Linked DNA regions of Rubrivivax gelatinosus IL144. The protein of the gene in region 1 interacts with the protein of each later gene in a pairwise test. Links are inferred from orthologs where the notes say so. Each region holds a gene or a part of one and is shown in the gene's direction. Other genes may lie near its edges.

The links. The genes of interacting proteins can lie anywhere in the genome.
Region 2: the proteins of RGE_RS22395 (region 1) and bioB interact in binary tests that used the Escherichia coli proteins (3 or more experiments, as listed by UniProt). The link is inferred for Rubrivivax gelatinosus IL144 from one-to-one orthologs.

What each region holds. Positions count from the first base shown.
Region 1 is NC_017075.1:4,915,319-4,918,639, reverse strand. Bases 172-3,015 are described here. They hold RGE_RS22395 (class II glutamine amidotransferase), read left to right. Parts: upstream 172-1,131; coding sequence 1,132-1,899; downstream 1,900-3,015. Other genes in these bases: RGE_RS22390 (M14 family metallopeptidase), read left to right, coding at 1,958-3,015; RGE_RS22400 (NAD(P)/FAD-dependent oxidoreductase), read left to right, coding at 172-859. Outside these bases: more of RGE_RS22400, read left to right, coding at 1-171; more of RGE_RS22390, read left to right, coding at 3,016-3,321.
Region 2 is NC_017075.1:1,293,116-1,296,374, forward strand. The notes cover bases 312-3,093. They hold bioB (biotin synthase BioB), read left to right. Parts: upstream 312-1,101; coding sequence 1,102-2,085; downstream 2,086-3,093. Other genes in these bases: accC (acetyl-CoA carboxylase biotin carboxylase subunit), read left to right, coding at 312-1,097; RGE_RS06075 (VOC family protein), read left to right, coding at 2,082-2,543; RGE_RS06080 (DUF481 domain-containing protein), read left to right, coding at 2,615-3,093. Outside these bases: more of accC, read left to right, coding at 1-311; more of RGE_RS06080, read left to right, coding at 3,094-3,259. UniProt on the Escherichia coli protein: Catalyzes the conversion of dethiobiotin (DTB) to biotin by the insertion of a sulfur atom into dethiobiotin via a radical-based mechanism.

The sequences.
Region 1 (3,321 bases):
CGCACCCTGGCGTTTCGTCGCCCCGTTGCTCGACGGCGAGCGGGTCGTCGGCGCGCGGCTCAAGGGGCCCGACGGCGAACACGAGGTCCAGGCGCGCTGGGTCGTGCTGGCCACCGGCGCCTCGGTGCCGCCGCTGGTCGCCGCCGGCGTCTGCGAGCGCCGTGCGCCCAGCGGCGTCGCGCTGCGCGGCTACGTGCACCACCCGGAACTGGCGCAGACCCTGCGCGAGCTGCAGATCGTCTGGCACCCGCGGCTGTCGGGCGGCTACGGCTGGATCTTCCCGGGCCCGGGCGGCGTCTTCAACGTCGGTGCCGGGCTGACCGGCAGCCACGCGACCGAAGCCGGCGGCCGCGCCTCGATGCGCGACGTCAACCTGCGCCAGATGCTCGAAGCCTTCGCCTCGGTGCACGCGCCGGCGGCCGAGCTGCTGGAACGCGGCGAGCTGCGTGGCGACTGGAAAGGCGCGCCGCTGCGCTGCTCGCTGGGTGGCGCGCGCTGGTCGCGCCCCGGGCTGCTGGTCACCGGCGAGGCCGCCGGCAGCACCTACGCCTTCTCCGGCGAAGGCATCGGCAAGGCGCTGGAAACCGGCCTGCTGGCCGCCGCCGCGCTGCTCGAAGGCGGCGACGACGCCGCGGTGCGCGCCCGCCACGAAGCCGCGCTGGCCGGCCTGAAGCCGCGCTTCGCGCTCTACGAGAAGGCCTCGCACGTCAACCACCGGCCCTGGCTGGCCGACCTCGTCGTCTGGCGCGCCCGCCGCAGCCCGCGCATCCTGCGGCGCATGAGCGCGGTGCTCGAGGAGCGCCAGAACCCCGGCCGCCTGCTCAGCTGGCGCGGCATCACCAAGCTGATGTTCGAGTAAGAAGGTGCGAAAGAACCCGCCATGCCCGCGTCGATCCGCCAAGCGACCCCGAACGTGCGACGGCGCGACGACGTCTCGGCGCTGATCCCAGCGCGCCCGGCACCGCCTTGGGGTCGCTCGTCGGCTCGCCCCTGCGGGACGGGGCACATCCGGGCGCCGGGCGGCGTTGCGCCGCTTGCCGGTACATCGAGTACCGGCTGCGCGACGCGCCTTGCCCGACACCCGGCTGCACCCCGTCGCGGGCACGCCGGGTTCTTTCACACCTTCTGACGATGTGCCAGCTGCTGGGCATGAACGCCAACACGCCGACCGACGTGATGTTCAGCTTCGCCGGTCTGGCCTGCCGTGCCGACGAGCACAAGGACGGCTTCGGCATCGGCTTCTTCGAGGAGCGTGGGCTGCGCCACTTCATCGACCACCACGGCGCGCGTTCGAGCCCGGTGGCCGAGCTGGTCAAGCACTACCCGATCAAGAGCCTGAACGTCGTCGCCCACATCCGCAAGGCGACGCAGGGCCGCGTGGCGCTGGAGAACACCCATCCCTTCGTGCGCGAGCTGTGGGGCCGCTACTGGGTGTTCGCGCACAACGGCGACCTGAAGGGCTTCGTGCCGCGGCTGCACGGCGCCTTCCGCCCGGTGGGCGACACCGACAGCGAACGCGCTTTCTGCTGGCTGATGCAGGAGCTGGACAAGGCCCACGCCGACCTGCCGACGATCGACGAGCTGACCTGCACGCTGGCCGAGCTGCTGCCGCTGCCGGCGCGCCACGGCACGTTCAACCTGCTGCTGTCCAACGGCCAGGCGCTGTGGGCGCACGGCTCGACCAAGCTGCATTCGCTGGAGCGCCGCCACCCGTTCGGCGCCGCGACGCTGGCCGACGAGGACCTGACGGTCGACTTCGCCGCGCGGACCCAGCCCGGCGACCGCGTCGCCATCGTCGCCACCGAGCCGCTGACCGCCGGCGAGCCCTGGTCGGCTTTCGCCCCCGGCGAGCTGCGCGTCTTCGTCGACGGCGAGTGCCGGCTGCGGCGCTGCGGCTGAGCCCCACGCCGGCCCGGCGCGGGCCACAATCGCCGCGGTCTTTCGCCGCGACGACACCATGGCCGCCATTCCCGTCCCCCGCTTCGACGTCTTCTACCGCCACGCCGAACTCTCGCGCCTGCTGGCCGACTACGCCGCCGCCTGCCCCGGGCTGGTGCGCCTGGAGTCGATCGGCAAGAGCCACGAAGGCCGGGACATCTGGCTGGTCGCGCTGACCAACGCCGACACCGGCGCCGACCGCGACAAACCCGCGTTCTGGGTCGACGGCAACATCCACGCCGCCGAGCTCACCGCGAGCACCGCCTGCCTGTACTGGCTGCACCAGCTGGTCACCGGCTACGAGGCCGGCGACGAGAAGATCCGCCAGCTGCTGGACACGCGTGCCGTCTACCTCTGCCCGCGGCTGAACCCCGACGGCGCCGAACTCGCGCTCGCCGACCGGCCGCGCCACATCCGCTCGTCGACCCGGCCTTATCCGTATGCCGAGGAGCCGGTCGACGGCCTGACCATCGAGGACGTCGACGGCGACGGCCGCATCCTCTACATGCGTGTGCCCGACCCGCACGGGCCGTGGAAGAAACACGCCGACGAGCCGCGGCTGATGGTCGCGCGCGAGCCCGGCGAGTTCGGCGGCGAGTACTACCGGCTGATCCCCGAAGGCACGCTGAAGCACTTCGACGGCGTGCGCATCAGCGCCAACCGCGACGTCGAGGGCCTGGACCTGAACCGCAACTTCCCCGCCTTCTGGCGCCAGGAGTTCGAGCAGATCGGCGCCGGCCCCTACCCGGCCAGCGAGCCCGAGGTGCGCGCGATGGTCGACTTCCTCGTGCGCCACCCCAACGTCGGCGCCGCGGTCAGCTTCCACACCCACAGCGGCGTCATCCTGCGGCCGATGGGCACCCAGTCCGACGACGACATGACGCCCGAGGACCTGTGGATCTACAAGCGCCTGTCGGACCTCGGCGCCAGGCTCACCGGCTACCCGGCGATCAGCACCTTCCACGACTTCAAGTACCACCCCAAGGAAGTCATCACCGGCACCCAGGACTGGGTCTACGAGCACCTCGGCGCGCTGTTCTGGACGGTCGAGATCTGGGCGCCGAACAAGGAAGCCGGCATCGCCGACTACAAGTGGATCGAGTGGTACCGCGACCACCCGGCCGAGGACGACCTGAAGCTGCTGAAGTGGAGCGATGAGCAGTGCGGCGGCCAGGCGCACGTCGACTGGTACCCGTTCCGCCATCCGCAGCTGGGCATGGTCGAGCTCGGCGGCTGGGACCGCATGAACTACTGGCGCAACCCGCCGCCGGCGCTGCGCGAGCGCGAGGCGGCGCGTTTCCCGGCCTGGCTGACGCAGCTGGCGCTGTCGCTGCCCAAGCTGGAGCTGCTGCGCGCCGAGGTGCGGGCGCTGGGCCCGGACAC
Region 2 (3,259 bases), 3.6 Mb from region 1 along the record:
TGCTGCGCGTGGCCTCGGGCGAGCCGCTGCCGTTCAAGCAGGCCGACATCCCGCGCCGCGGCTGGGCGATGGAGTGCCGCATCAACGCCGAGGACCCGTTCCGCAACTTCCTGCCGTCCACCGGCCGCCTGGTGCGCTACATGCCGCCCGCGCAGACGATGGAAGCGGCGATGCCGGTGCCTGCCGGCGGCGGCGTGCGCGTGGACACCGGCGTCTACGAAGGCGGCGAGATCCCGATGCAGTACGACTCGATGATCGCCAAGCTCATCGTGCACGGGCTGGACCGCGACGACGCCATCGCCCGCATGCGCGAGGCGCTCAACGGCTTCGTCATCCGCGGCGTGTCGAGCAACATCCCGTTCCAGTCGGCGCTGCTGGCGCACCCGGACTTCGTCGCCGGCCAGTTCAACACCGGCTTCATCGCCGAGCACTACGGCAAGGGCTTCCGCGCCGAGGACGTGCCGCACGACGACCCCGACTTCCTCGTCGCGCTGGTGGCCACCGTCTACCGCCGCTACCTCGGCCGCGCGGCCAGCATCAGCGGCCAGCTCGCGGGCCACAACCTGCGCATCGGCACCGACTTCGTCGTCGTCGTGCGCGGCGAGGCCGGCGAGCACACGCACGTGCCGGTGAAGATCGAGGTCGCGGGCAACACGACGACGGTCAGCGTCAACGGCCGCAGCTACGGCATCGTCAAGGAATGGCGCTTCGGCTCGATCCGCGCCACCGGCACCTGCAACGGCCGCCCGTTCACCGCGCAGGCCGAACGCAACGGCGTCTGGTACAGCGTGGCGCACAACGGCCGCCGCATCGACGCGATGGTGATGCGCGCCCGCGCTGCCGAACTGCTGCGCGTGATGCCGTTCAAGCCGCCCGCGGACATGAGCAAGTTCCTGCTCTCGCCGATGCCGGGCCTGCTGGTGCAGGTCGCGGTCAAGCCGGGGCAGGCCGTCGTGGCCGGCGAACGCCTGGCCGTCATCGAAGCGATGAAAATGGAGAACATCCTCACGGCGGCGCAGGACGGCACCGTCGCCGAGGTGCTGGCCGATCAGGGCGAGAGCCTGGCGGTCGACCAGCCCATCATCCGCTTCGCCTGAGTTCATGACCCTGATCGACGAGACCACCCCGAAGACTTCCGCCGCCTGGACGCGCGAGCAGGTGCTCGCGCTGCTGGACCTGCCGTTCATGGACCTCGTGCGCCGCGCCGCCGAGGTTCACGCGCGGCATTGGCCGCAGGGTGACATCGAGCTGGCCTCGCTGCTGTCGATCAAGACCGGCGGCTGCCCCGAGGACTGCGGCTACTGCCCGCAGTCCTCGCGCCACGACACCGGCGTCGCGGCGGCCAAGATGCTCGACGTCGACGAGGTGCTGGCCAAGGCGCGCGCCGCCAAGGCCGCCGGCGCGACGCGTTTCTGCATGGGCGCGGCCTGGCGCTCGCCCAAGGACCGCGACGTCGAGAAGGTCGCGGCCCTGGTGCGCGAGGTGCACGCGCTGGGGCTGGAGACCTGCGCGACGCTGGGCATGCTCGAGCCGCAGCAGGCGCGCACGCTGCGCGAGGCCGGTCTCGACTACTACAACCACAACCTCGACACCGCGCCCGAGTTCTACGGCGAGGTCATCGGCACCCGCGTCTACGAAGACCGGCTGCAGACGCTGCGGCACGTGCGCGAGGCTGGGCTCAAGGTCTGCTGCGGCGGCATCGTCGGCATGGGCGAGACGCGCGCCCACCGCGCCGGGCTGATCGCCGAACTCGCCGCGCTGGACCCGGCGCCCGACTCGGTGCCGATCAACAGCCTGGTGCGCGTGCCCGGCACGCCGCTGGCCGACGCGCCGCCGGTCGATCCGTTCGAACTGGTGCGCGTCGTCGCTGCGGCGCGTATCGTGATGCCGCGTTCGCGCGTGCGGCTGTCGGCCGGGCGGCGCGAGCTCGGAGACGGCATCCAGGCGCTGTGTTTCCTGGCTGGCGCCAACTCGATCTTCTATTGCGACCAGCTGCTCGTCACCGGCAATGCCGACGCCGAGGACGACCGCAAGCTGCTGTCGCGCCTGAACCTGTCCCCGACGAAGAAGGAGGTGTCCGCATGACCCGTCCGTTCCGTGTGCTGGGTGTCCAGCAGATCGCCATCGGCGGCCCCGACAAGCAGCGGCTGAAGTCGCTGTGGGTCGACATGTTCGGCCTGACCGTGAAGAGCACGTTCGTCAGCGAACGCGAGAACGTCGACGAGGACATCTGCGCGCTGGGCAGCGGCCCGCACGCCGTCGAAGTCGACCTGATGCAGCCGGTGGACCCGGAGAAGAAGCCGGCCGTGCACGCCACGCCGCTGAACCACGTCGGCCTGTGGATCGACGACCTGCCCAAGGCCGTCGAGTGGCTGAGCGCGCAGGGCGTGCGTTTCGCGCCCGGCGGCATCCGCAAGGGCGCGGCGGGTTACGACATCTGCTTCGTGCACCCGAAGTCCAACGACGAGTTCCCGTATTCGGGCGAAGGCGTGCTGATCGAGCTGGTCCAGGCGCCGCCCGAGGTGATCTCCGCGCTGTCCTGAGCCGTCGACCGGCGGCCGCCGGTCACAAGTGCTTAATTCCCTCGCGGCACGAAGCCGCGAGCATCGGCGGCGTGAACCTGCGCCGCTCCCCATCGCCATGCCGCCGCGCGCTGCGCGCGGCGCTGCCGTCCTGGCTGTTCGCCGCTTCGGCCGTGCAGGCCCAGTGGCTGGTGCCGCCGCCGCAGCTGCCGGTGACCGACGGCCTCTGGCGCGGTTCGGGCGGCGCCGCGGCGACCATCACCTCGGGCAACACCGACGGCGTGGCCGTCTCGCTGAACGTCGACGCGGTGCGCGCGACGCCCGAAGACCGCATCACGCTCGGCGGCTCGCTGAACTACGGCCGCAGCGAGGCCCCCGGCGGCGAGGTGTCGACCACCGCCGACCGCTGGAACGCCAGCGGCCGCTACGACCTGAACCTGACGCCGCGGCGCTTCGTCTACGGCCGCGCCGCCGTCGAACGCGACCGCGTCATCGCGCTGGACCGCCGCGACACCGTCGACGCCGGCCTGGGCTGGAAACTCGTCGACCGGGCGGACGCCAACGTCAGCGTCTTCGCCGGTCTCGGCCGCTCGGTCGACCGCTACTCACGCGAGCAGACGATCGACGGCCGCCGCGCCAGCCGCTTCACGCGCAGCTCGCTGACGCTGGGCGAGGAATCGGTGCACCGGCTGACGCCCACCGTCGAGCTGCGCCAGCGCCTGGACGTCGCACCGACG